4 regions of the Pseudomonas sp. VMV1 genome follow, and region 1 is predicted to be linked to each of the others. Evidence: predicted binding sites of a transcription regulator. Region 1 holds the regulator's gene; each other region holds the start of a gene.
The links. Region 1 encodes FliA, which starts transcription of late flagellar genes. Its sites were predicted from a motif close to CTAAAGTTTNNNNNNNNNNNGCCGNTAA; they were not measured.
Positions count from the first base shown of each region.

Region 2: ACUCV0_RS20155 (methyl-accepting chemotaxis protein) is a predicted target of FliA. The motif match lies at 2,266-2,293, and genes of this name have one in related genera.
Region 3: ACUCV0_RS03565 (flagellar protein MotY) is a predicted target of FliA. The motif match lies at 2,216-2,243, and genes of this name have one in related genera.
Region 4: ACUCV0_RS13935 (methyl-accepting chemotaxis protein) is a predicted target of FliA. The motif match lies at 1,109-1,136, and genes of this name have one in related genera.

Region 1 covers NZ_JBXGSE010000002.1:479,439-486,471, reverse strand. Annotated here, with positions in the region: gene ACUCV0_RS07800 (chemotaxis protein CheA) at 1-304, opposite strand, end outside; gene ACUCV0_RS07795 (protein phosphatase CheZ) at 331-1,119, opposite strand; gene ACUCV0_RS07790 (chemotaxis response regulator CheY) at 1,139-1,513, opposite strand; gene fliA (RNA polymerase sigma factor FliA) at 1,601-2,341, opposite strand; gene fleN (flagellar synthesis regulator FleN) at 2,338-3,168, opposite strand; gene flhF (flagellar biosynthesis GTPase FlhF) at 3,261-4,589, opposite strand; gene flhA (flagellar biosynthesis protein FlhA) at 4,600-6,726, opposite strand; gene sodC (superoxide dismutase [Cu-Zn] SodC) at 6,951-7,033, shown strand, end outside.
Region 2 covers NZ_JBXGSE010000007.1:228,423-235,455, reverse strand. Annotated here, with positions in the region: gene ACUCV0_RS20165 (saccharopine dehydrogenase family protein) at 136-1,209, shown strand; gene ACUCV0_RS20160 (Gfo/Idh/MocA family protein) at 1,275-2,216, shown strand; gene ACUCV0_RS20155 (methyl-accepting chemotaxis protein) at 2,347-3,987, shown strand; gene ACUCV0_RS20150 (hypothetical protein) at 4,152-4,406, shown strand; gene ACUCV0_RS20145 (SDR family oxidoreductase) at 4,750-5,643, shown strand; gene ACUCV0_RS20140 (glycoside hydrolase family 15 protein) at 5,649-7,033, shown strand, end outside.
Region 3 covers NZ_JBXGSE010000001.1:760,087-767,119, forward strand. Annotated here, with positions in the region: gene ACUCV0_RS03550 (bacterioferritin-associated ferredoxin) at 85-300, opposite strand; gene rnt (ribonuclease T) at 419-1,090, opposite strand; gene pyrC (dihydroorotase) at 1,093-2,136, opposite strand; gene ACUCV0_RS03565 (flagellar protein MotY) at 2,279-3,229, shown strand; gene ACUCV0_RS03570 (argininosuccinate synthase) at 3,347-4,564, shown strand; gene ACUCV0_RS03575 (PA3496 family putative envelope integrity protein) at 4,616-4,795, opposite strand; gene nth (endonuclease III) at 4,938-5,576, opposite strand; partial or broken gene ACUCV0_RS03585 (RnfABCDGE type electron transport complex subunit B) at 5,573-6,568, opposite strand; gene metG (methionine--tRNA ligase) at 6,599-7,033, opposite strand, start outside.
Region 4 covers NZ_JBXGSE010000003.1:827,090-834,122, reverse strand. Annotated here, with positions in the region: gene ACUCV0_RS13945 (methyl-accepting chemotaxis protein) at 1-399, shown strand, start outside; gene ACUCV0_RS13940 (nucleotidyltransferase family protein) at 443-955, opposite strand; gene ACUCV0_RS13935 (methyl-accepting chemotaxis protein) at 1,278-2,900, shown strand; gene ACUCV0_RS13930 (hypothetical protein) at 2,937-4,058, shown strand; gene ACUCV0_RS13925 (phosphate ABC transporter substrate-binding protein) at 4,070-4,471, shown strand; gene ACUCV0_RS13920 (FdhF/YdeP family oxidoreductase) at 4,528-6,852, opposite strand; gene fdhD (formate dehydrogenase accessory sulfurtransferase FdhD) at 6,869-7,033, opposite strand, start outside.

The DNA of each region.
Region 1 (7,033 bases):
TTTCGTTGACGGAATCCAGTGCCTGCAGCACTACATCCATCAGCTCGGCATCCACGCGGCGTTCGCCTTTGCGCAGGATGTCGAACACGTTTTCCGCGATATGGCAGCACTCGACCAGGGTATGGAGCTGCAGGAAACCGGCACCGCCCTTTACGGTATGGAAGCCACGGAAAATGGCATTCAGCAGATCCATGTCATCCGGGCGGCTTTCCAGCTCGACCAATTGTTCGGACAACTGTTCGAGAATCTCGCCGGCCTCTACCAGGAAATCCTGGAGGATTTCTTCATCGGCGTCGAAGCTCATTCCTGCACTCCCCAAGAGGGTCTGGGTCAAAAGCCCAGACTGGATAGAAGATCGTCGACGTCGACCTGAGCGGCCACGACGTCTTCACGCTTATCGGCATGAATCTGCGGACCTTCACCCTTCATCGTCTTTTCTTTTCGATTCTGTTCGATCAGCGCGGTGTGATCGTGACTGAAGCCGGTATAGCGATCGACCTGACTGGCCATCATCACCAGCTTGACGAGGTCTTTCTCGATCTGCCCGACGAGATTGACGACCCGCTTGATCACCTGACCGGTGAGATCCTGGTAGTCCTGCGCGAGGAGAATGTCGTTGAGCTTGGCCGACAGCTGCTCGGCACTGCTCTCGCTGTGGCTGAGGAAGGCGTCGACGCGCTTGGCCAGTTCGCGGAATTCGTCCGCGCCCATTTCCCGGCGCATGAATTTCTTCCAGTCGGCATGCACGGCACGGGCCTCGTCGCCGAAGTTGCCTACCAGCGGTGCGCTCTCCTCCACCAGATCCATGGTTCGGTTGGCAGCGTTCTCGGTCATCTTCACCACGTAGGAGAGACGATCGGTGGCATCGCTGATCTGGGAGACCTCTTCGCCGGCCATGCCGCGCGGATCGATCTCGAAGTTGACGATGGCATTGTGCAGCTCGCGGGTCAGCTTGCCGACTTCCTGGTAAAGACCCCGGTCACGCAGTTGATTGAGCTCATTGATAACATGCACGGCCTGGGTGAAATCGCCGCTTTCCAGGCATTTCACCAGCTCTTGGGCGTGCTGTTTTAGATTCGACTCGAAGTCGCTGAAGCTGTTGGTGCCAAGCTGATCCATAACGTCCCCGCGGCTTTCTTCAGCCGTTCACCCGCTCGAAGATCTTGTCGATCTTTTCTTTCAGCACCTGGGCGGTGAAAGGCTTGACCACATAGCCATTCACGCCGGCCTGAGCGGCTTCGATGATCTGCTCACGCTTGGCCTCGGCGGTCACCATCAGCACCGGCAGGGTCTTCAGGCGCGCGTCGGCGCGGACCTGGCGCAGCAGATCGATGCCGGTCATGCCAGGCATGTTCCAGTCGGTGACGAGAAAATCGAAGTTGCCGCTCTGCAGCATCGGCAGTGCGGTATTACCGTCGTCTGCTTCGGCGGTATTGGTGAATCCCAGATCGCGCAGCAAATTCTTGATGATGCGTCTCATCGTGGAAAAATCGTCCACGATGAGGATTTTCATGTTCTTGTCCAAGTCGACCTCCGTCCTAATCCGCACACACGCCACAAGGCGCGTCTAAGCAATCGTAGTAGCCTGAGTACCAGCCGGTTAACGCGAACGCCATTCCGCCAGCCGCGCCCGCAGGCGTGCCGCGCATTGACTGTGAAGTTGGCAGACACGTGACTCGCTCACACCCAGCACCTCGCCGATTTCCTTGAGGTTGAGTTCCTCGTCGTAATACAGCGAGAGCACCAGACGTTCACGCTCCGGAAGATTGGCGATGGCCTCGGCCAGGGCCTTGCGGAAGCGCTCGTCTTCCAGACCGCGACCGGGCTCGAGTTCATGCGAACCGCTCTCCTCGAGCCCATGCTCACCACCCTCCATGAGGTCGTCGAAGCTGAACAGGCGACTCCCCATGGTGTCGCCAAGGATGCCGTAGTACTCATCCAGACTCAATTTAAGTTCGGCCGCGACTTCGGAATCTTTAGCGTCACGACCAGTGCGCGCTTCCACTGCCCGAATGGCGTCGGTGACCATGCGCGTGTTGCGGTGCACCGAGCGCGGTGCCCAGTCGCCCTTCCGGACCTCATCGAGCATGGCACCGCGGATGCGGATGCCAGCGTAGGTCTCGAAGCTGGCGCCCTTGCCGGCGTCGTATTTGCGCGAGGCCTCCAGCAGACCGATCATGCCGGCCTGCATCAGGTCTTCGACCTGTACGCTCGCCGGCAGGCGCGCCAGGAGATGGTAGGCGATGCGTTTCACCAACGGCGCGTAGCGGTTGATGAGCTGCTCCTGCTGGGTACGTTCCGAGGTTTTGCTGTACATGCGAAGCCCGCTGGATGCTGTCATGCGTGGGTACCGATGGCTGGTTGCACAAGGCGCTCGACAAAGAACTCGAGATGGCCGCGCGGATTGGCGGGCAGCGGCCAGCCATCGACTTTCTGAGCCACCGCACGAAAGGCCAGTGAGGCCTTGGCACGCGGAAAGGCTTCGTACACGGGGCGCTGTTTCTGTACCGCTTTGCGCACCGCTTCATCGAACGGAATGGCGCCCACGTATTGCAAGGCGACATCCAGGAATCTGTCGGTCACCTTGGTCAGCTTAGCAAAGAGATTGCGGCCTTCCTGGGGTGTCAGCGCCATATTCGCCAACACCCGGAAACGGGTGACGCCATGGTCGCGATTGAGCAGCTTGATCAGGGCGTAGGCATCAGTGATGGAGGTGGGCTCGTCGCACACCACGACCAGGACTTCCTGGGCGGCGCGGACGAAGCTGACCACCTGGTCGCCGATGCCGGCAGCGGTATCGACGATGAGCACGTCGAGGTTCTCGCTGATGTCGCTGAAGGCCTGGATCAGACCGGCATGCTGGGCCGGCGTCAGATTGACCATCGCCTGGGTGCCCGAGGCTGCCGGGACGATGCGGATGCCGCCCGGCCCGTGCAGCAGCACGTCGCGCAGCTCACACTCGCCGGAAATGACGTCGGCCAAGGTGCGCTTGGGCGACAGCCCGAGCAGAACGTCGATGTTGGCAAGGCCCAGGTCGGCGTCGAGCAGCATGACGCGCCGCCCGATATCGGCCAGGGCCAAGGCCAGGTTGACCGACACATTGGTCTTGCCGACACCGCCTTTACCGCCCGTGACCGCTATGACTTGGACGGGATGCATGCTACCCATTGCCTGATACCTTTGATTGAAATCCGTCACACTTTAGACCAAGTGCATTTGGCGTGCCCAGGCATGCGATGCACCACCACCGTTCGTCGGCGCTAACCGGCGCGGCGGGCATTGCTCTGATACAGGCCGGCGAACATGCCGGCCATGGTTTCTTCGCTCGGCTCTTCGGACGCCTGCAGGCTCACGGCGCGGCTCACCAGCTGGTGGCTGCGGGCCTGATGTAGATCGTCCGGGATGCGCGGACCATCGGCGATGTAGGCCACCGGCAGGCGCTGGCTGATGGCCAGGCCCAGGGCTTCGCCGAGGCTGGCGGCCTCGTCCAGCTTGGTCAGCACGCAGCCGCTCAGACCGCAGCGCCGATAGCTGTGATAGGCCGCCTTGAGCACCTGGCTCTGGCTGGTGACACCCAGCACCAGGTAATTGCGAATCTTCAGCTGGCGGTTCGCCAGGGCTTCGAGCTGCGCCTTGAGCGCCGGATCGTTGGCGGGCATGCCCGCGGTATCGATCAGCACCAGACGCTTGCGTGCCAGGGGCGCCAGGGCCTGCGCCAGGGACTGGCCCGGATCGACCAGGGTCACCGGTACGTCGAGGATGCGGCCCAGGGTCTTGATCTGCTCCTGGGCACCGATGCGGAAGCTGTCCATGCTGACCAGCGCCAGACTCTGGGGACCGTACTTGAGCACGTAGTTGGCGGCGAGCTTGGCCAGGGTGGTGGTCTTGCCCATTCCGGCCGGGCCGACGAAGGCGACGATGCCGCCCTCCTCCAAAATCTTGGCGTCAGTGGTCTTGGCCAGCTGGGCGAAGTTGGCCAGCAGCATGCGCCAGGCATGGCGCGGGTCCTGGATCTTGGCCACGCTGTCGAGCAGGTGGCGGGCCAGGTCGGCCGGCAGCCCCATGCGTTGCAGACGGCGCCAGAGGCCGGCCTGCTCCGGACGGGTGGACTGCACCTGCGTCCAGGCCATGGAGCCCAGCTGGACTTCCAGCAGTTCACGCAGGCCACTGAGTTCGCTGCGCATGGCTTCCAGGGCGCGGCGGTCTTCCGGCGCGGCGCTGGCGGCAGCTGCCGCAGCAGCCGGTTGGGGGGCACGCGGCGGGGCGATCACCGGCTCGCGACGACTGTCGGCAGCACTGATGGCGCCGAGCAGCTGCTTGTCCTTGGGCGCGGCCGAGGGCACGCCCGGCGCGCGGATGCTGAGGTCGGCATGGGCCTGGGCGATCTTCGCATGGGTCTTGCGCAACTCCGCCTGCAGCTCCGCGTTGGGCGCAGCCGGTGCCGGAGCCTGGTAGTCCAGCGCCGCGGTCAGCTCGACCCCGCCGGCGACCCGGCGGTTGCTGAGGATGGCGGCATCAGGGCCCAGCTCGTCGCGTACCAGCTTCATGGCTTGACGCATATCGGCAGCGAAGAAACGTTTGACTTGCATGATCTAGACCTCAGCCATTCTGGCCAACGGTAGCGACGATGGTGACCTGCTTGTTGTCCGGAATTTCCTGGTAGGCCAGTACACTCATGTTCGGCGCTGCCATCCGGGCGAAGCGGGACATCATCCCGCGGATCGCACCAGCTACCAGCAGCACCACTGGCTTACCCATCATTTCCTGACGCTGCGCTGCCTCGATAAGGGAACGCTGCAGTTTTTCAGCCATGCCAGGCTCAAGGAACATACCGTCCTCGGCGCCCTGACCGGCCTTCTGCATACTACTTAGCAACATCTGTTCCAACCTTGGCTCAAGGGTGATAACAGGCAGCTCAGGCTCCATTCCTACGATGTTCTGGACGATTGCGCGGGACAACGCGACCCGTACGGCACCGGCGATGGCGGCGGGATCTTGACTCCGCGGACCGACGTTGGCGATGGCTTCGGCGATGGTGCGGATGTCGCGGACCGGTACCTGCTCCTGCAGCAGCTGCTGGAGGATCTTGAGCAGGGTCGACAGGGAGACGATGCCGGGCACCAATTCTTCGGCCAGCTTGGGCGAACTCTTGGCCAGCACCTGCAGCAATTGCTGGACTTCTTCGTGACCAATCAGCTCGTGGGCATGCTTGAAGAGGATCTGGTTTAGGTGGGTGGCGACCACGGTACTGGCGTCCACCACGGTGTAACCCAGGGATTGGGCCTGATCACGCTGGGTGACGTCGATCCAGACGGCTTCCAGACCGAATGCCGGATCCTTGGCGGCGACGCCATTGAGGGAGCCATAGACCTGACCGGGGTTGATCGCCAGTTCGCGGTCGGGATAGATCTCGGCCTCGGCCACGCTCACGCCCATCAACGTCAAACGATAGGCATTGGGCAGCAGGTCCAGGTTGTCGCGAATATGGACCGAAGGCATAAGAAAGCCGAGGTCCTGGGACAGCTTCTTGCGCACGCCCTTGATCCGCGCCAGCAGTTGACCACCCTGGTTGCGATCAACCATGGGGATCAGCCGGTAGCCGACTTCCAGACCCACCATGTCCACCGGGGTCACGTCGTCCCAACCTAGCTCCTTGGCCTCGGCCGGGCGCTGCACGGGAGCCAGGTCCTGCTGCTTCTTGGCTTCGACTTCGGCGGTCTGCTTGGCCTGGCGCTGACGCTTGTAGATCAGCCAGGCACCGGCGGCGGCACCACCGCCCAGACCAAGGAACGGCAGGTGCGGCATGCCCGGCACCAGGCCCATGGCGATGATGATGAAGGCCGATACCGCCAGCGCCTTGGGCGAGGCAAACATCTGACGATTGACTTGCTGACCCATGTCCTCGGCGGAAGAGACGCGGGTCACCATGATGGCCGCGGCGACCGACAGCAGCAGCGACGGGACCTGGGCCACCAGGCCGTCACCGATGGTCAGCAGGGCGTAGATGCGGGCAGCGTCGCCGAACGACAGACTGTGCTGGGCCATGCCGATGGCCATGCCGCCGATGAGGTTGATGAAGAGGATCAGCAGGCCGGCGACGGCGTCACCGCGCACGAACTTGCTGGCACCGTCCATGGAGCCGTAGAAATCGGCTTCCTGACCCACTTCGGTCCGGCGCTTCTTGGCTTCGTTCTGGTCGATGATGCCAGCGTTGAGGTCGGCATCGATGGCCATCTGCTTGCCGGGCATGGCATCCAGGGTGAAGCGCGCCGACACCTCGGAGATGCGGCCGGCACCCTTGGTCACCACCACGAAGTTGATGATCATGAGGATGGCGAACACCACCGCACCGACCACGTAGTTGCCGCCGACCACCACCTCACCGAAGGCCTGGATGACCTTGCCCGCGGCGTCGTGGCCATCCTGGCCGTGCAGCAACACCACGCGGCTCGAGGCCACGTTCAGCGCCAGGCGCAACAGGGTCGACACCAGCAGGATGGTCGGGAAGACGGCGAAGTCCAGCGGCCGCAAGGCGTAGACGCTGACCAGCAGGACCACGATCGACAGGGCGATGTTGAAGGTGAACAGCACGTCCAGCAGGAACGGCGGCATCGGCAGGGTCATCATGGCGAGCATCGCCAGGACGGCCAGCGGCACGCCCAGGTTGCCGCGAGCTAGACCGCGCATGTTGCCCATCATCAGGGATTTATCGACTTTCACACCCATTCCTCGCTTGCCGGTGCCGTCGTCACGGAAAGTTGACGCAGCGCACTGTTCGCAGGGGCCTGAGCAAGCTCCGGGCCAACTGCCCAACAGCTTGAATCCGCAAGGTTTTCCGGAGGCGATACAGGACTGGTTACGGATCGGTGGAGCGGCGGGCTGAACCCCAGGTGAAAGACGCGAGTCTGTCTAGGGACCTGCGCTAGCGCGCCTATCCGAGGAGCATCATGATGAAAATCTGGACCGCGACGCTGTTGGCCACCTGCCTGGCCGGCACTGCCCAGGCGGCTGAATCTTTGACGATTCCCGTGAA
Region 2 (7,033 bases), on a different contig from region 1:
GACATGCAGCACTCTGTCGAATCGACGAAAATGATGACGCTTCGTCAAATAAAGCACGACGATTCGACGCTCTGACGCTCACATCTGGCAGTGCCCCTTTTTAAGCTGGAGCCTCTAACCACGGAGGATCCCGCCATGAACGTCACCCTGCTCGGCGCCGGCCACATCGGCTACACCATTTCGCAATTGCTGCACGCCAGTGGCGACTACCGGGTGACGGTAGCGGATCGTGACGAGCGCGCCCTAGCGGCCATCGCGGCGCTGGGCGTGCAGACCCGCAGCCTGGACACGTCCGACGCCAGTGCCCTGGCCGCGGCCCTGGATGATCAGGACGTGGTACTCAACGCCCTGCCCTACCATCTGGCGATTCCCGTCGCCCAGGCGGCCAAGGCCACCAACACCCACTATTTCGACCTGACCGAAGACGTCAAGGCGACCAAGACCATCCGCCAACTAGCCGAGGGCGCGAGCAATGCCTTCATGCCCCAGTGCGGTCTGGCGCCTGGCTTCATCGGTATCGCCGCCCATTCCCTGGCCAAGCGCTTCGATAGCGTGCGCGAGGTGAAGATGCGCGTCGGTGCCCTGCCGGAATTTCCCACCAACGCCCTGAAGTACAACCTGACCTGGAGCGTCGACGGCCTGGTCAACGAGTACTGCCACCCTTGCGAAGCCGTGCGCAACGGCGAGCTGCAACTGGTGCAGCCGCTGGAAGGCCTGGAGCATTTTTCCCTGGATGGCGTGGAATACGAGGCCTTCAACACCTCGGGCGGCCTGGGTACCCTCTGCGAGACCCTGCAGGGCCAGGTGGAAACCCTGGACTACAAGACCGTGCGCTATCCGGGTCACCGCGACCTGATGAAGTTCCTGCTGGAAGACCTGCGCCTGGCCGGCGACCAGGAGCAGCTCAAGAACATCCTGCGCGGCGCCGTGCCGACCACCATGCAGGACGTGGTGCTGGTGTTCGTGACCGTCAGCGGTATGCGCGGCGGCAAGCTGGTGCAAGAGGTGTTCAGCCGCAAGATCTTTGCCGCCGAGCGCGACGGTCGCCTGACCAGCGCCATCCAGATCACCACCGCCGCCGGCATCTGCACCGCCCTGGACCTGTTCCGCGAAGGCAAGCTGCCGCAGCGCGGCTTCATTGCCCAGGAACAGGTGGACATGGACGCCTTCCTGGCCAACCGCTTCGGCAAGGCCTACCAGCCGGCCTGATCGGGAAGCTTAGCGGCCGATGTGGGGTCCATAACGGAACAGTTTCCGTTGGAGGACCCCTCGTCATGCTCAGCGTCGCCATCGTCGGTTGCGAACAGATCCACGCCCAGGACTACCTGGACACCAGCCTGGCCGATCCGCGCGTGCGGGTAGTGGCCGTGGCTAGCGAACGCGATCCTGCCCGCGCCCGGCGTCTCGCCGCGCCCCATGGTCTGCCGGTGCTGGACGATTTCGCCCAGTTGCCCGAGGTGGATCTGGCCTTCGTCACCACGGCCATCGAGGATCACGAAACAGCGGTAGCCGCGCTACTCCCCCGCGCCCGCCATCTGTTCGTGGAAAAGCCCCTGGCCGTCTCGGCTGCGCGCGCGAAGGCGCTGGCCGCGCAACTCGCCGGGCGCTCCTGCTTCAGCGGCTTCTATCTGCGTACCGACCCTGCCCTACAGCAATTGCGTCAGCTGGCTCGCGCTGGCGCCATCGGCACCCTTTCCCACCTGTCGCTCACGGCTGGCCACCCGGGTCTGCTGGAAGGCTGGCTAAGCGACTGGCCGGCGCATCTGGACGAGACGCGCATGGGCTATGGCGCCTTTGGCGACCTGGCCGTGCATTTGCTGGACTTCAGCGCCTGGCTGACCGGTGAATCCCTGACGGTCGAGTACTGCCGCCTGGAACGCGATGCGCGCTGGCCCCTGGATCATGGCGGCGAGGCGTTGCTCCGGGCCGGCGACCTGCCGATCCAGCTGCGGGCCAGCGCCACCCTGCGCGGTCCGCGATTGGCCATCCGGCTGGATGGCAGCACGGGCACCCTGGAGCTCACCGCTGGGCGTCTGCTGCTGCACGAGGCCAGTGGTGAGAGTCAGGTGCTGGCCGAGGCGATCGCACCAGGTGTTCCCCAGGGCGCCCAGGCGGTATTCGATCAGCTGCTCGGTCAACCGCGTCCAGAGCTGGCCAGCCTGGAGGATGCCCTCGCGGCCAACGGCCTGCTGGATCGCCTCTATGGACGCGACTAGAACGTCAGGCCAGGCCGTGTTGGCCACCGTTACCGAGAGACCGGAGGGGTTAAAGGTCAGTCTGATGGTGCCGATAGCGAGGCATCCGGCGCAGTTCGGCTGGCATCCCCGTCGCTGAAAGGAATTCCCAATGGTCTGGTTCAACAATCTGGCGCTGGCGAAAAAACTCGCCGTGGCCTTTGGTCTTTGTACGCTCATTACCCTAGGCATAGGCGCAGCGGGCATGAGTGGACTCAACAGCCTCAATGCGCTGCTGAGCACCTTGCTGAATGACAATCTGCGCTCCATCGTTCAACTCAACGATGCCAAGAGCAACGTGATCGGTCATAACCGCGACATCTTCCGCCTGATGTCCATGGCCTATGCCAATGCGCCCCAGGCCGAGCAGGATCGCATCATCGCGTCTCTGCGCTCCAACCAGGCCGATGCCGAAAAACCCTTCGCCGCCTATCGCGCCACGCCCTTGGAGCCTGATGAAAAGGCCGCGGGTGATGCCTACGAGGGTGATTGGAAAACCTATCTGGCCGGCATCGACGCCGTACTGGCCCGGCTGGCCGCCAAAGACGTAGCCGGTGCCAACCAGTTGCTCAACGAGCAGGTGCAACCCAGCTATCGCAAGACCATGGCTTCTTTCAAGATCATGGTGGAATCCAACAAGCGGCAGAGTGCCGAAGCCGGTGTTGAGGCGCAGACCACGTACGATAAGGCGTTCTGGACGCTCACCGGTGGTCTGCTGTTGGCCACACTCTGCGCCCTGGCGCTGGGCATCGTCATTACCCGCCTGATCGTGGCACCGATCCGCGAGGCCGTTTCCAGCGCCGAGCGTGTCGCCCAAGGCGATCTGACCCTGCCGATCCAGAGCAGCCGGCGTGACGAAGCGGGCCAGCTGCTGCAAGCCCTGGGCGGCATGCAGCGCAGCCTGAAGGACACCGTGCAGCAGATGGCCGGTGCCGCCAGCCAGCTCGCCGCGGCGGCCGAGGAACTGCATGCCGTGACCGAGGAGACCTCCCGGGGCCAGGTTCGCCAGCACGACGAGGTGCAGCAGGCCGCCACCGCCGTCAACCAGATGACCGCCGCCGTCGAAGAGGTAGCACGCAACGCCGCCTCCACCTCGACCGCCTCCCAGGACACCAGTCGCGAGGCCCAGCAGGGTCGCGAGCAGGTGCAGCAGGCGGCCCAGGCCATGGCGGTGATGACCAGCGAGATCACCGATTCCACCCAGAAGGTACAGACCCTGGAAGGCCAGGTGCGCGAGATCGGCAAGGTGCTGGAAGTGATTCGTGGCATCGCCGAGCAGACCAACCTGCTGGCGCTCAACGCCGCCATCGAAGCCGCCCGCGCCGGCGAGCAGGGTCGCGGTTTCGCCGTGGTGGCGGACGAGGTCCGCGCCCTGGCCCATCGCACCCAGGGCTCCACCGGGGAGATCGAGCGCATGATGAGCGCCGTGCGCGACAGCGCCGAAGAGGCAGTGAGCGCCATGCACAAGAGCCAGTCCCTGGCCGGCGATACCCAGGAGCGCGCCAACCGTGCCGGTGAAGCCCTGGACCGCATCACCAACGGGATCGCCAGCATCGAGGAGCGCAACCTGGTGATCGCCAGCGCCGCCGAAGAGCAGGCCCAGGTGGCTCGCGAAGTGGACCGCAATCTGGTCAACATCCAGGACCTGTCTACCCAGACCGCCACCGGTGCCCAGCAGACCGCGGCGTCCAGTCAGGAGCTGTCGCGCCTGGCGACGTCCTTCCAAGGTCTGGTCGCGCAATTCCGTTATTGATCGATCGTTCAGCAAACTTCCGACCAGTGGTCGACCCGCCCTCATCTCGGTGAGTGGCGGGCTTGCTGCGCTTCAGAGGGGCTGACGAGCCTTGCCCAGGTCGGCCCAGGGGAACATTGGGCGCCAGAGCCGTTCTGAGCTGAAATACCTGAATGGATGCTCCCATGCGCTTTACCTACGATGCCCGCCGAAGTTACCGCCTGATCGGCCTCGACGACGGGCGTCTGGCCGGGCAGTTGCTGCGTGGTCAGCTCTACATCATGGTCGCCGGCGACGGTAAGCAGCCGCAGTCGTACGCTCAGCTGGAGGACGATCAGCTGCGCACCGCCGAAGGTCGCCTGATCGGCTGTCGCGAAGCGGACATCCTCACCCTGCAGCGCACCGGTGTCGCCTTACGCCTGGAGCCGCTCGACGCCTGAAGCGTTTGGCAGTCCGGCGTGAGCGAGGCCACCACCAGACTCAGCTGGGTCCCGTGCTGAGAGCCAGCTCCAGACCGTGACAGCCATCCGGTCAGCAGGGCCACCTAGGCGGTCTTCGTGCAGCTGGGATTTCCGATACGCGAAAGGACCCTCCTTTCTCCACGCCCTTGGACGTTAGATCGCGCCGGAAGCGTATCGGGGTAAGGCCAAGTATCAAATCTGCCTGCATCGACACATCCTCTGCTGATCGCGGGAACCTCGTCGGGTCTTTGCCCCTCCATTTCCTTGAACGTCATCGAAAAGATGCCAAACGGGCGCCTTCTTGGCCCCTTCAGGAGATGTCATGTCCAGCGACAACCAATACAGCATGCAAAACCCCCTTACCCAGTATCCCCAGCCGGAATTTCCCAAGCAGCCTCAGGAAGCACCGGGCCTGGCGCAGGTGATGCAGCCGCGTCCCGACCATGGCGAGACCAGCTACAAGGGCTTCGGTCGTCTGGCTGGCCGCAAGGCGCTGATCACGGGTGCAGATTCGGGAATTGGCCGGGCGACTGCCATTGCCTATGCCCGTGAAGGGGCGGATCTGGTGCTCAACTACCTGCCCGAGGAAGAGGCTGACGCCCAGGAAGTGGTGAAGCTGGTGGAAGCCGAAGGGCGCAAGGTGGTCTGCGTGCCCGGTGACCTGAAGGACGAAGCCTTCTGTACCCAGCTGGTGAGCAAGGCCAAGGAGGCCCTCGGCGGTCTCGACATCCTGGTCAACGTGGCCGGCAAGCAGACTGCGGTGCAAGACATCGCCGAACTGACCACCGAGCAGTTCGATGCCACCTACAAGACCAACGTCTACGCCCTGTTCTGGCTGTGCAAGGCCGCGCTGCCGCACCTGCCGGCTGGCGCCGCCATCATCAACACCACCTCGATCCAGGCCACCCAGCCCTCGGAGTTCCTGCTGGACTACGCGTCCACCAAGGCGGCCATCACCAACTTCACCAAGGGCCTGGCCAAGCAGGTCGCCGCCAAGGGCATTCGTGTCAACGCCGTAGCGCCCGGCCCCTTCTGGACGCCGCTGCAGCCCAGCGGTGGCCAGCCCCAGGAGAAGATCCCCACCTTTGGTGGCGAGACGGTGTTCAAGCGTCCTGGCCAACCGGCGGAACTGGCACCCATCTATGTGCTGCTGGCCTCCCAGGAATCGAGCTATGTGACCGGTGAGGTCTATGGCGCTACCGGAGGCATGGGCTGACGGCCATGGCGGTCTTCGATCCAGTTCGCCAGGACGGCTACGCGCCCCTGGCGGGCTACGCTGCCCTTTCCGACGGTCGTTCGGTCGCCCTGGTGGCGCCGGACGGCTCGCTGGACTGGTGGTGCGTGCCCAACATGGACTCCGCCCCACTGTTCGACCGCCTGCTGGACGCCCCCGCTGGCGGTTTCTTCACGATCACCCCGGTTGCCGACTACCGCGTCGAGCGGGCCTATCGCCAGGACAGCAATGTGCTGGAAACCTGCTTCCATACCGCCGATGGCAGCGTGCGCCTGACCGAGTCGCTCAACAGCGGTTCGGCCGGCCGCCTGCCCTGGTGCGAATTGGGTCGCCGGGTCGAGGGCCTGTCCGGACGGGTCGAGCTGCGTATCGAACTGGTGCCCGGCACCCAGGGCCAGACCGTGTCGCCCTGGATGCGCAGCACGCCCAATGGCGAAGTCATGCACGTCGACGGCGTCATGGCGACCCTGCGTTATTGCGAGCGGCTGGAAATCCTCGAATGCGATGACCGCCGACTGGTGGCGCGGCTGGTATTGGAAGCGGGCCAGCGCAGTGTCCTGGCGCTGACCGCGACCGAAAACGAGCCTTTGGTAGTGCCTACGCTGGAGGAGGTTGACCAGCGTATCGACCGCAGCGACCAGGCCTGGCGTGAATGGGCCCAGGGTTTCGCCTACCAGGGCGAATTCCTCAGCGAGGTGAAGCGCTCGGCGCTGGCCCTCAAGCTGCTGCTCTACTCGCCCACGGGCGCCATCGTCGCCGCGGCTACCACCTCGCTGCCGGAGCGCATCGGCGGCGACAAGAATTACGAGTATCGCTATGCCTGGGTGCGCGATGCGGTCTTTACCATCAAGGCCTTCCTGCGCCTGGGTGCCCTCGGCGAGGCCCAGGCGGCCCTGGCCTGGATTCAGAACGTCATCCGCCGCCACGGCAATCGCCTGCACACTTGCTTCACGCTGGAAGGCGAACTGGCCCCCGAGGAACGCATCATCCCGGTTCCTGGCTATCGCGACTCCCAGCCAGTGCGCGTCGGCAATCGTGCCAGCGCCCAGTGTCAGCTAAGTCTCTATGGCGATCTGCTGGAGACCTTCCGTCTCTATGCGAGCAAGGGTCATGTGCTGGACTTCGCCACCGCCAGCTTGCTCACCGACCTGGCCAATCTCTGCGCCGATGGCTGGCGGCAACCGGACGCTGGCATGTGGGAGTTGCCCGAGGAGCGCCACTACACCCTGTCCAAGCTGGGCTGCTGGTTCGCCCTGGACCGCGCCGTGACCCTGGCCCGCGATGGCCATATCCCCGACGCCATGTGCGGTCGCTGGGCGCGCGAGCGTGACCGCATCCGCGACTGGGTCAACGAACACTGCTGGAGCGAACG
Region 3 (7,033 bases), on a different contig from region 1:
AGCTTTTCCATCCTTTCCGTAAGCGTTTGATTAGACAATAAAAAAGCCGGACACAAGGTCCGGCTTTTTTTGCAGGGATGTCGCTCAGGCGCGCGGGACGTCCAGGGCGTAGGCGAGCTGCTGGGCACCATGCAGCTCACCGAGGGTTTCCTTGACGACCTGCTTGGCGAGGCAGGCGCACTTGCCGCACTGGGTGGCGCAACCCGTGCTTTCCCGGACTTCCCGATAACTGCAGCAGCCTTCATAGATGGCTTCGCGAATATGCTTGTCGGTCACGCCACGGCAAAGACACACGTACATGGATCGCCTGCTGTATGAGTGGAGGTGCCGCCAAAGCTAATGACAATGAGAATGATTGTCAAAGTTGTAGGCGGCAAAATCTCATTAAAGGCGTCCTTGGCGACAGGCGGTTGTCAGATCAGTCCAGGTCGACCCAGCCGCCCATTTCTCGCCACCGATTGACGATGCCGCAAAACAGCTCGGCGGTCTTCTCGGTGTCGTAACGGGCCGAGTGGGCTTCGCGATTGTCGAACTCGATGCCGGCCGCCTGGCAGGCCTTGGCCAGTACCGTCTGACCATAGGCCAGACCGGCCAGGGTGGCGGTATCGAAGCTGGAGAACGGGTGGAAGGGGTTGCGCTTCAGGCCGCAGCGCAGCACCGCGGCATTGAGAAAGCCCAGGTCGAAGCTGCTGTTATGGCCGACCAGGATGGCTCTCTTGCAGCCACTGGCCTTGAGCGACTTGCGTACACCCTTGAAGATCTCGCTCAGCGCCTGCTCTTCGCCCACTGCCATGCGCAGCGGATGGTCGAGCTTGATGCCGGTGAACTCCAGCGCCGCAGCTTCGATATTGGCGCCAGCGAAGGGCTCGACGCGGAAGAAATAGGTGTGATCCGGATAGAGCACTCCTTCCTCGTCCATGGCCACGGTGGTGGCGGCGATTTCCAGCAGGGCATCGGTGGCGGCGTTGAAGCCGCCGGTCTCGACGTCGATCACCACCGGCAGATAGCCGCGGAAGCGGCGCGCCATGGGGATGCGCGAGTCGGACATGGGTTGGCTCGCATCCAGTTCGTCGCTGAAGGTCTCATCCATGCTCATACGCCCACCTCCAGACGCCAGCGCAAGGTCTCGCCCGCGCGCAGGGGAACCACCTCGTGATCGCCAAAGGGGAGGGAGGCCGGCGCCTGCCAGTCCTCGCGCACCAGGGTTACGGTCTCGTTGTTGCGCGGCAGGCCATAGAAGTCAGGGCCGAAGTGGCTGGCGAAGCCTTCCAGGCGGTCGAGGGCGTCGCGGCTCTCGAAGGCTTCGGCATAGAGCTCGAGCGCACCGTAGGCGGTATAGCAGCCGGCACAACCGCAGGCCGCTTCCTTGGCGTGACGGGCGTGGGGCGCCGAGTCGGTGCCGAGGAAGAACTTGGGGTTGCCGCTGGTGGCGGCGTCCAGCAGGGCGCTCTGGTGGGTGTTGCGCTTGAGGATCGGCAGGCAATAGAAATGCGGCCGGATGCCGCCCACCAGCATGTGGTTGCGGTTGTACAGCAGGTGATGGACGGTGATGGTGGCGCCCACGTTGGCCGGGGCCTCGCGCACGAAGGCAGCGGCGTCGCCCGTGGTGATGTGTTCGAACACCACCTTCAGCGTCGGGAAGCGCTGGACGATACGCACCAGGTGCTCGTCGATGAATTTCTTCTCGCGGTCGAAGACATCCACCTCGGCATGGGTGACCTCGCCATGCACCAGTAGCGGCAGGCCGATCTCAGCCATGGCTTCCAGGGTCGGGAAGAGGTTGTCGAGGGAGGTGACCCCGGAGTCGGAGTTGGTGGTGGCCCCGGCCGGATAGAGCTTGGCGGCATGCACGAAACCGCTGGCCTTGGCGCTGCGCACGTCTTCCGGGCTGGTGCGATCGGTGAGGTAGAGCACCATCAGCGGCTCGAAGCGGCTGCCCGCCGGACGCGCGGCCAGGATGCGCTCGCGGTAGGCGGCGGCCTGCTCGGCAGTGCGCACCGGTGGCACCAGGTTGGGCATGACGATGGCGCGACCGAATTCGCGGGCGGCGTCGGCGACGGTCTGCGGCAGGGCGGCGCCGTCGCGCAGGTGAATGTGCCAGTCATCGGGACGGGCAAGGGTGATCCGGTCGGTCATGCGGGATTCCAGGCTGCGGGAAAGTGGGGAAATGCTACCGGAAAAGGGGGTAGCCGGCACCCGTGCAGCGGGATCGCGCTCAAGTTTTCCGCGCCCTTGACCGATATGAAGCCCAGGTACTTTTTTCTTTCCGGAGCTCGACGTGCGCCCGCGTTACCTCTTCCTTTCCTGTCTGCTGCTCGCCGTTCCGGCCTGGGGGATGACCTTCCAGAGTCGGCTCGAGAGCGTGGAGTGGAAGGTGGAGGGCGACATCTTCGCCTGTCGGCTGCTGCAACCCATCCCGCGCTTCGGCAGCGGTGGTTTTTTGCGCCGCGCCGGCGAGGCCACGGTATTCGAGCTGCGCCCCAACGGTCAGTGGTTGCCGGCGGGCAGCGCCAGCCTCAAGGCCGCGGCGGTGCCCTGGAAGCCAGGCCTTGGCGACATCAGCCTCGGCTCGGTCAAGGTGGTGGAGGGGGAGCAGGCCCTGACGACCAGCGCGCAGCAGGCTCAGCGTCTGCTGGCGGGATTGATGGAAGGGCGCATGCCGCAGGTCAGTCGGCCGGGTGCCCTGGATGACCGCGTCGAGGTCCGGCTGCTGCCCGTGCACTTCGAGCCGGCCTACCAGCAGTTCCAGGCCTGTACCCAGAAGCTGCTGGCGGTCAACTTCGAGCAGATTCGCCATTCCCAGGTCGGCTTCCCGGGCGGTGGCGATACCCTGGACGACAGCGCCAAGGCCAAGCTCGATCTCATCGACGAGTACCTGAAGGCCGATCCAACGGTCAACCACGTCATCGTTTCGGGCTACAGCGACAACCAGGGCACCCGGCTGGACAATCGCCAGGAATCCCGGCTGCGTGCCATCGCCGTGATGGAATACCTCAAGGCCAAGGGCTTCCCCGCGGAGCAGATCGAGTTGCGCTTCTTTGGCGAGCAGTATCCGCTGGCACCCAACAGCAGCAAGACCAACCGGGCGCTCAACCGGCGCGTGACCCTGATGTTCTCGCGGGTGCCGCCAAGCAGCGAGCCAGCGGCCGCGCCGACCACCAGTACCGCGGCCAATCCGAGTGAGCCACCGGCGCCGACCCCCGCCCCGCCAGCCAAGCCCAAGGGCTGATCCGCTGCAACCGCATGTCGCCCAGACATCAGAGTGCGTCGCGCCTCTGTAAAAGCGGCGATACCACCAGTAGAATTACCGCTTTCCGACTCAATGCAACACACGGGAGCGAACGGCATGGCGGATGTGAAGAAGGTAGTCCTGGCGTATTCCGGCGGCCTGGACACCTCGGTGATCCTCAAGTGGCTGCAGGATACCTATAACTGCGAAGTGGTGACCTTCACCGCTGACCTCGGCCAGGGCGAGGAAGTCGAACCGGCACGCGTCAAAGCTCAGGCCATGGGCGTCAAGGAAATCTACATCGACGACCTGCGCGAAGAGTTCGTCCGCGACTTCGTCTACCCGATGTTCCGTGCCAATACCGTCTACGAAGGCGAGTACCTGCTGGGTACGTCCATCGCCCGTCCACTGATCGCCAAGCGCCTGATCGAAATCGCCAACGAGACCGGCGCCGACGCCATCTCTCACGGCGCCACTGGCAAGGGCAACGACCAGGTGCGCTTCGAGCTGGGCGCCTATGCGCTCAAGCCGGGCGTCAAGGTGATCGCCCCCTGGCGCGAGTGGGATCTGCTCTCCCGCGAGAAGCTGATGGACTACGCCGAAAAGCACCAGATCCCGATAGAGCGCCACGGCAAGAAGAAGTCGCCGTACTCCATGGATGCCAACCTCCTGCACATCTCCTATGAGGGTGGCGTACTGGAAGACACCTGGACCGAGCACGAAGAAGACATGTGGCGCTGGACCAAGTCCCCGGAAGCCGCGCCGGACACCCCGACCTACATCGAGCTGACCTACCGCGCCGGTGACATCGTCGCCATCGATGGCAAGGAGCTGAGCCCGGCTACCGTGCTGGCCGAGCTCAACCGCATCGGCGGCGAGAACGGCATCGGCCGTCTGGACATCGTCGAGAACCGCTATGTGGGCATGAAGTCCCGTGGCTGCTACGAGACCCCCGGTGGCACCATCATGCTCAAGGCGCACCGCGCCATCGAGTCCATCACCCTCGACCGCGAAGTGGCCCACCTCAAGGACGAGCTGATGCCCAAGTACGCCAGCCTGATCTACACCGGCTACTGGTGGAGCCCGGAGCGGCTGATGCTGCAGAAGATGATCGACGCCTCCCAGGCCAGCGTGAACGGCGTGGTACGCCTGAAGCTGTACAAGGGCAACGTCATCGTCGTCGGCCGCAAATCCGACGAGTCGCTGTTCGACGCCAACATCGCCACCTTCGAAGAAGACGGCGGCGCCTACAACCAGGCCGATGCGGCGGGCTTCATCAAGCTCAACGCCCTGCGCATGCGCATTGCCGCGGGCAAGGGCCGCACCCTGCTGTAAGGGTGGCGACGCCATGCGAAACCCCAGCCTAGGCTGGGGTTTTTTTATGGCTTAGAGGTCGAAGTCGTACTCAGAGATCTGCCGCTTGAGGCGGCGTTCCTCGAGCATGTCGTCGATCAGGCGCCGCTTGGTCAGGTTGGTCTTGCTGACGATAGGCTCCACCGTTTCGGGCGCTTCGCCATCGCTCTCGAAATCGTCGTCTACATCGATATCGCTTTTGTCTTCGGCCATTGGTAACTCCTGCAAGGCTGGACAGGGTCACACGCCAGTCATCGACAGGGCTGCGGGACCTTTTCGCGCACCTTATAGCGACAAAGCAGGGGCCGGTAAAAAAGATTTTTTCAATCGCTGAAGGGCTTTGGTGAGCCCTTTTTCAATCGTCCGAGGTTTTTGCCTTGTATTCGCAGAGGTCCTCGATGCGGCAACTGCCACAGCGAGGCTTGCGCGCCTGGCAGACGTAGCGGCCATGCAGGATGAGCCAGTGGTGGGCATCCAGCAGGTAATCCTTGGGCACCACCTTGAGCAACTTGAGCTCGACCTCCACCACGTTCTTGCCGGGGGCCAGGTTGGTCCTGTTGCTGACCCGGAAGATGTGGGTATCCACCGCCATGGCGATCTGCCGGAAGGCCGTGTTGAGCACTACGTTGGCGGTCTTGCGACCGACCCCGGGCAGGGCTTCCAGGGCTTCGCGGGTCTGGGGTACCTCGCCGCCATGACGCTCCAGCAGCAGTCGGCAGGTTTCGATGACGTTCTTGGCCTTGCTGTTGTAGAGGCCGATGGTCTTGATGTACTCCGACAGCCCTGCCACGCCCAGGTCAAGGATGGCCTGGGGCGTGTTGGCCACCGGATAGAGGCGCGCGGTGGCCTTGTTGACGCTGACGTCGGTGGCCTGGGCGGAGAGGATCACCGCGATCAGCAACTCGAAGGGCGAGGCATAGGCCAACTCCGTCTTGGGGTCGGGATTGTCCTCGTGCAGACGACGAAAGATTTCCAGGCGTTTGGCGGCGTTCATCGGGCGGTTCGCTCTTCGAGGGCGGCGAGATGAGAGGCGGCCTGCTGCGCGGCGCTGCCCAGGGCTTCGAGCTGCTCGCGCTGTTCAGCGGTGGGCGTGGCCCCAAAGGCACGTTCGGCCCTGGTCAGTTGGGCACGCGCCAGGGTGGCGGCGATCCGCGCCTGCTTGAGGGCGGCGGGATCGGTAGCGGCCGTCGCCAGGGCAGGTGCGCTGGCAGTGAAGGGCGCTTGCTGCGCGTTGTCCAGGGCCGCCTGGGCCTGCTGGGCGGCTTCACGCAACTGCTGCACCTGGGTTTCCAGCGCGGGCGTACCGTATTGGACCAGTTGCCGTTCGGCCTTCTGCAGGGCGACGCGCGCCATGGCGGCAGCGATCTTCAGCGGCTTGAGCGAGGATTCCGCCGTGGCGGGGGGCTCTGCAACCGTGGCGGTCGCCGGTGGCACCTGACGGCGCTGGCGCTCGGCGTCCAGCCGTTCGCGGTCCCGCTGCAGGCGTGCCTGGCGGGCGTCAAAGCGGCTGCGGTAGTACTGCGCGCGCTGACGTTCAGCCTGGCGATCGACCGGTGCCGGTACCGCCACCAGATCGATGCAGTCCACCGGACAGGGCGCCAGGCACAGCTCGCAACCACTGCATTCGCTTTGGATGACCGTGTGCATCAGCTTGGCCGCGCCAAGGATGGCGTCGGTGGGGCAGACCTGGATGCACTTGGTACAGCCGATGCATTCGTCCTCGCGAATCACCGCGCGCTGGCTGGGCGTGACCGGATAGGGCGAGTCCAGTGGCAGGGTCGGGCGCTGCAGCAGGGTCGAAAGCTCGACGATGGTGGCTGCGCCCCCGGGCGGGCACTTGTTGTGCGCCTCGCCCGCGGCGATGCCGGCGGCATAGGGCTGGCAGCCGGGATGGCCGCACTTGCCGCACTGGGTCTGGGGCAGCAGGGCGTCGATGGCGGTGATGAGGGTAGCGTGGGCGTTCATGATCGAGGTCGGGGCTGGGGGAAGAACGGCGCCCTGGGGCGCCGTCTCTAATCACATCACCCGCTGGCCGGGCTTGGCGCCGCTGTCGGGGCTGAGCAGATGGATCTCGCTGCCGCCAGGGCCGGCGGCCAGGACCATGCCTTCGGAGACGCCGAACTTCATCTTGCGCGGCGCCAGGTTGGCGACATACAGGGTCAGGCGGCCTTCGAGCTGACTCGGCTCCGGGTAGGCGCTCTTGATGCCGGAGAAGACGTTGCGCTTGGCATCGCCGATGTCCAGGGTCAGGCGCAGGAGCTTGTCGGCGCCTTCGACGAATTCGGCCTTTTCGATCAGGGCGATGCGCAGGTCGACCTTGGAGAAGGTGTCGAAATCAATGGTCTCGGCCAGCGGGGCCTTGGTCAGTTCGCCATTGCCGGCGGGCTGGGCCGTGGCCTGGGCGGCCAGGTCTTCCTTGGAAGCGTCGATCATGGTCTGCACCTTGGCGGG
Region 4 (7,033 bases), on a different contig from region 1:
GCCGACGAGGTACGCGGGCTGGCGCAGCGCACCCGCTCTTCCACTGATGAAATCGCCAGCCTGATCACCAGCCTGCATGGCAGCACCGACAAGATGAGCGAGGCGCTGGAGCGCAACATCCAGTTGACCGGCGACAGTGTCGGCCTGACCCGCCAAGCCGGCGTGGTACTGGCCAGTGTCAGTAGCGCGGTGGGCGAAATCGAGGCCATGAACGAGCAGATCGCGGCTGCCGTCGAGCAGCAGAGCGCGGCGGGTGAGAACATCAGTCGCAGCGTGGTCAAGGTTCATGAGGTCGCCGACCAGACCGCCGCCGCCACCGAGGAAACCGCCGGCTCCAGTACCGAGCTGGCCCGCCTGAGCCTGCAACTGCAGGAGCTAACCGCACGCTTCAAGGTCTGACGCCAGCGCCGAAGCAGTTCGCCACCCGCTTCGGCGTTTGCCATCAATCCCGCTCGGCAGTCCCAGGCTTCTGCACGTGCAAGCGCGGCCAGCGCGTCAGCCAGCCTTTGCTCGACAGGCGCTGGCGAAAGGCGTCGAGCCGGGGCCGCCAGGGATTCGGCGTCAGGTGCAAGGCGAAGAGCCCATCCTGGGCGAAGGGGCTGACCACCTCGAGTTCGCCCGTCTCGGTGAAACGCGCGGCCAGCGCGGACTCCACCTCGACCCAGAAACGCATGGCATCCAGGCTATTGGCATAGGGTGCATCGTCGTTGCGAAGGTGCATGGCAGCCTGGTTGCGCACCGACCAGGGCCACCCCGGCGCCCGCTCCGCCAGCGCCATCTCGATGGCCCTGTCCCGTTCGGGCCGGCAGTCGGTCACATCGAAATAGATGACATCCAGATCCACCAGTGGTGTCGGCATGGTATAGCCGTGCAGCTGATCCCAGACCAGATTGCGCACGAAGCCGGCCGCCAGCCAGGCATCGGGCAGCTGCAAATGGGCGAGGACGCGAAGCAAGCGCAAGCGCTCGGTATCTGCCGCAAGCCAGTGCTCTATCTGGGAAAACAGTGAGGTCATGGCACGACTAATCAGTCTAAACCTTCTGTAAATGACCGCCTGAACGTATTTTCGCAACGTTCATCGGCATTAATCGCAATAATGATTATCTCATTCAAGTTTGCATTGGAGCCGTCGAAATGGTGACGGCTTCGCTGATCCTTACTCGCGATGCCAACAGGACGTGGTGATTGGTCAGGATATGACCACTGGCGAGTCTTCATTTCGAAGGAACGTCTCCGCACCTCGATGCTTGCTACTGCCCATGCTTCCCGAGGTGTACATGTTCCGTAACCTGTCGCTCACGCTCAAGCTGTCGCTGCTGCCCGCTGCCGCCCTGCTAGGCCTGCTGCTCTACGTGGCCTACACCTCGGCCCAACTGGCCGGCAATGACCAACGCCTCGACCAGCTGGAGAATCACAGCTATCCGCTGCTGGAAAAGGCCGACGCCGTACTCTTCCAGTTCTCTCGCCTGCCTGGGCTATTCAATAGTGCTGTGACCGCCAGTGAACTGGAAACTTTGGGCGAGGCCCGCAAGGTGGTCGACGACATCGACAGCCGACTTCAGGAAATGGCCGGCCTCACTCGCCAGACCTCGGCGCGCAACGAAGAAATTTCCAGTTGGCGCGCGGGCATCCATCGTTACGTGGACAACGCCCTAAGCGCCTCCGAACAGTTGATCAAGGGTAGTGGCTCCTTCGATTCCCTGCGTCCCAACCTGGATCGCATGGCCTCAGATCTCGCCGCCGCCCAGCAATTGGGTACTACCTTGCGCGCCCATGCCTATACCGATTTCCAGCAGACCTTGGCCCAGGCTCGCGGCCAGAACGCCGATACCACTCGGGTGGGTATCTGGCTGAGCCTGCTGCTGGTAGTGATCCTGGCCGGAGCCGCCGTGCTGACTATCCGTAGCGTACTTGGCAGCGTGCGCGAGGTCATCACCTCGCTGCGCGCCATTGCCGAGGGCGACGGTGACCTCACCCGCCGCCTGCAGGTCGGCTCACGGGACGAGATCGGTCAAATGACCGCACTGTTCAATGTTTTTCTCGATCAGCTGCAGAGTACGATCAAGGCCATCGTCGACGCTGCCCACCCTTTGGGCCAGGTGTCCGGCGAGCTCTATCACCTCACCCAGACGGTGGAGAACAACGCCCGCTCTCAGCAGGGTCACACCGAATCCATCGGCCGTGACATCCAGACCATGAACACCAACCTGCATGAGGTGGCCGACCGCTCGCGCGAAGCCGCCGACCAGGCCGCCGCCGCGGCCGAGCAATCCGCCGCCGCCCGTACCAGCATCGGCAAGCTGTCGCGCAACATCGGCGAACTAGACGACAGCGTGCGCCAATCGGCCGAATCCATGCAGCAGCTGGAACAGGAGACCCGCCAGGTTGGCCTGGTGCTGGACGTGATCAAGTCCATCGCCGAGCAGACCAATCTGCTGGCGCTCAACGCCGCCATCGAGGCCGCACGCGCCGGTGAACAGGGCCGCGGCTTCGCCGTGGTGGCCGACGAGGTGCGCAATCTGGCCCAGAAGACCGCACGCTCCACTGCCGAGATCCAGCAGATCATCGAGCGCCTGCAGAGCAACGCCCAGCGCGTGCTGCAGGCCATGCAGGGTAGCCACAACCAGGCCCAGGTGAGCGCCAGCAGCTCCCAGGCCGCTACCGCCATGCTCGAAGGCATCGCCCAGGCCGTGGCGCGCATCAACGACTACAACGCTCAGATTGCCCTGCTCACCGGCGAGCAGCTGAGCCTTTCCGATTCGATCAGCAGCGACACCCGGCGCCTGCAGAGCGATACCCAGTCCAGTGCGGACAGCACCACCGCCACCGCCCGCATGGGCGAGCAACTGGTGGTGGTCGACACCGATCTGCGGCAGGCGACCTCGCGCTTCCGCATCTAGCTATCCCTATACCAAGAACCACCTAGGAGCACTTCCATGGCTTTTGCACGTCTGCTCGCCTTCGGCGCGGCCTTAACCTGCGCGGGATCCGCGCTCGCCCTCGACCAGGGTGACTACCGTTTCAACGGCTTCGGCACCGCCGGCATCACTCACCTGGGCGGCGAAGACGATGGCCGCAGCTTCGGCATCAACGGCCAGACCAACGATCACTGGCGCGGCGATCAGTTGAGCAAGCTGGGCGGTCAGTTCCAGTACGGCTTGACCGACAAGCTGGACGCCACCGTGCAGGTCACCGCGAAGGCCGAGCAGGACCAGTGGAAGGCCAACCTGGAATGGGCCTATCTGGCCTTCCACGCCACTGACAACCTGACCTTCCGCGCCGGTCGCCTGCGCACGCCGGTGTTCATGTATTCCGAGACCCTGGACGTGGGCATCACCTACCCCTGGCTGCGCCTGCCCGACGAGGTCTACAGCCAGGTGCAGGTCTCCAACTATGAAGGCGCCGACGCCCTCTGGAGTCTGCCGGTGGCCTTTGGCACCCTGAACTTCCAGGTGAGCGGGGGCCAGGCGGTCAATCGCAACTACTTCATCAACGACGACCTTTACGACATCGACTACAAGCGCATCGCCGCGGCCAACGTCAGCCTGGCGACCAACGACTACGGCACCGTGCGCCTGGCCTACACCGAGTCCAGCATCGACCTGCACTACCCGCTGCTGACCCTGGACGAGCAGAAGGGCAAGTTCACCTCCCTCGGCTACCAGTACGACAACGGCACCTGGCTAACCAGCAACGAATGGACCCGCCGCGTCATCGAGGGTGACAACCAGGGCAGCAGCAATGCCTTCTACCTGATGGCCGGCCGCCGCTTCGGCGACTTCCTGGCCCATGTCACCTATGCCCAGCAGGACGAAGAGCGCGCTGGTCGCCAGAGTTCCTGGACCTATGGCCTGAACTACAACATCACGCCGAGCCTGGTGCTCAAGAGCGAATACAAGCGCGTCGACACCCAGGGCGGCTACAACGGCGCCTTCGTCACCACCGACAGCGAAACCATCGCCAATGCCGTCTATGACCGCAGCGGCGGTCGCTTCGGCGCGCCGGCACGCAACTTCGACGGCGACATCATCAGCATCGGCCTCGACTTCATCTTCTAAGGAATCCGCCCATGAGTTCTCTCCGCCTGCTCACCGGCGCCGCCCTGCTAATCAGCGCCAGCCTGGTCAACGCCGAGGTCGCCGTGATCGTCAATCCGGCCGCTGCCAAGACGCCCAGCCAGGATGAAGTGGCCAACCTCTTCCTGGGCAAGGATAAGTCGCTCAAGGGTGTCGACCAGAAGGACTGGTCGGCCACCAAGGAGACCTTCTATGCCAAGGTCGCCAACAAGAACGAAGCCCAGCTGAAGTCCTACTGGTCCGGCCTGGTGTTCACCGGCAAGGGCCAGCCGCTGCCCAGCCTGGCCGGCGACGCCGCCGTGGTCGCCCAGGTGGCCGGCGAAGCCGACGCCATCGGCTATGTGGACAAGGCCGCGGTCACCGACAAGGTGAAGGTCCTCTTCACCCTGCAGTGATCGTCGCGCCATGAAAAAAGCCGTCTTGCGACGGCTTTTTTCATGTCTGCCAGGGCTCAGGCGACCGAGGCGATGCGGTTGCCGGCGCTGGCCTTCTCGACCTTGATGGCGACGAACTTGGAAGTGGGCGTGAAGCTGCCCTCGCCATAGCTTTCCAGGGGCACCAGCGGGTTGGTCTCTGGATAGTAGCCGGCGGCCTGGCCAACCGGGATGTCGAACGGCAGCGCGGTGAAGCCGCGGACGCGGCGCTCGATGCCGTCGTCCCACAGGGCGACCAGATCCACCTTCTCGCCGGCGGCCACGCCCAGCCGATCCAGATCGGCCTGGTTGACGAAGACCACGTCGCGCTGGCCCTTCACGCCGCGATAGCGGTCATCCAGGCTGTAGATGGTGGTGTTGTACTGGTCGTGGGATCTCATGGTCTGCAGGATCAGATCCGGCTTCACGCCCTGGCGGCGGACCGCGTCCGGCAGCAGGTCATGGAGCAGTGCATTGGCGGCGAAATTAGCCTTGCCAGTGGCAGTGTTCCACTCCCGGCGCCCGGCCTTGTTACCCAGGTAAAAACCACCGGGGGCGGCCAGGCGAGCATTGAAGTCTTGGAAGCCGGGGATGACGTCGGCGATCAGGTCGCGGATGCGGTCGTAGTCCTCGATCAGCCACTCCCAGTCCACCGGATGGTTGCCCAGCACGGCCTTGGCCAGACCTGCGACGATGGCCGGCTCGGACTTCATCTGCGACGACAGCGGCCGCAGGATGCCGGCGGAGGCATGCACCATGCTGAAGCTGTCTTCCACGGTGATGGCCTGCTTGCCGCCCTTCTGCACGTCCATCTCGGTGCGACCCAGGCAGGGCAGGATCAGCGCCTGCTGACCGGTCACCAGGTGGCTGCGGTTGAGCTTGGTGGCGATGTGCACGGTCAGCCGGCACTTGCGCAGCGCCTTGTGGGTGCGTGGAGTGTCCGGGGTGGCCTGAGCGAAGTTGCCGCCCAGGGCGATGAACACCTTGGCCTGGCCCTGCTCCATGGCGGCAATGGCCTCCACGGTGTTGTGACCGCGATTGCGCGGCGGTTCGAAGGCGAAGCGCTTGGCCAGGGCATCACTGAGCCAGGCCGGAGCCTTCTCGTCGATGCCCATGGTGCGGTCGCCCTGGACGTTGCTGTGGCCGCGCACCGGGCAGAGACCGGCGCCAGGCTTGCCGATCTGGCCGCAGAGCAACTGCAGGTTGGCGATCTCCTGCACCGTGGCCACGGAATGGCGGTGCTGGGTGATGCCCATGGCCCAGCAGATGATGACCTTCTCGGCGCGGGCATACATGCGCGCGGCCTGCTCGATCTCGTGCAGCGACAGCCCCGACTGGCGCTCGATCAGCTCCCAGGAGGTGGCATCGACCTGAGCCAGGTAGTCGTCCATGCCCAGGGTATGGGCGGCGATGAACTCATGATCGAAGATACGCTTGGCGCCCTTGGCAGCAGCCTCGCGCTCCCACTGCAGCAGGTACTTGGCGATGCCGCGCAGTGCGGCCATGTCACCACCCAGAGCCGGACGGAAATAGGCGGTGTTGGTCGGCCGCGAGTCGTTGGTGAGCATCTCCAGCGGATTCTGCGGATGCTGGAAGCGCTCCAGGCCACGCTCCTTGAGCGGGTTGAAGCAGACCACCTGGGCACCGCGCTTCACCGCGTTGCGCAGGGTCTCGATCATGCGCGGGTGGTTGGTGCCCGGGTTCTGGCCGATGACGAAGATGGCATCGGCCTCGTCCAGGTCGTGATAGGTCACGGTGCCCTTGCCGACGCCGATACTGCGACCCAGGCCCACGCCGCTGGCCTCGTGGCACATGTTCGAGCAGTCGGGGAAGTTGTTGGTGCCGTAGGCGCGCACGAACAGCTGGTAGAGGAAGGCCGCCTCGTTGCTGGCGCGACCCGAGGTGTAGAACTCGGCTTCGTCGGGGCTGGCCAGGGCCTTGAGCTCCTTGGCGATGAGCGCGAAGGCCGCGTCCCAGGCGATGGGCACATAGCGATCGGTGGCCGCGTCATAGCGCAGCGGCTCGGTCAGCCGGCCCTGGTATTCGAGCCAGTAGTCGCTCTGCTCCTGCAGCGAGGTCACGCTGTGGCGGGCAAAGAAGGCCGCATCGACACGGCGCTTGGTGGCTTCCCAGTTGACCGCCTTGGCGCCGTTCTCGCAGAACTTCACCAGGCCGTTTTCCGGCGCCTCGCCCCAGGCACAACCCGGGCAGTCGAAGCCGTGGTCTTGGTTGGTCTTGAGCAGCGTACGCAGATTCTTGAAGGCGTTGCCGCTGTCGAGCCAGAAGTGCACCACGCTCTTCAGGGCGCCCCAGCCGGCGGCGGGGCCTTGATAGGGTTTGAAGGACTGCTGAGGTTTGTTCATGGCGATTCCCGTGGGATCAAGGGGCAACGGGCGCCGGGGCATAGACCCGCGGTGGCGACCGATGCGGCAGGTGGATCAGATTGAGGCGATGGCGACGCGCCCATTCCACGGCGAGCCCGGTGGGTGCCGACAGGGTGATGAGGGTGGCGAGCCCGGCGCGTACCGCCTTGTGGATGAGTTC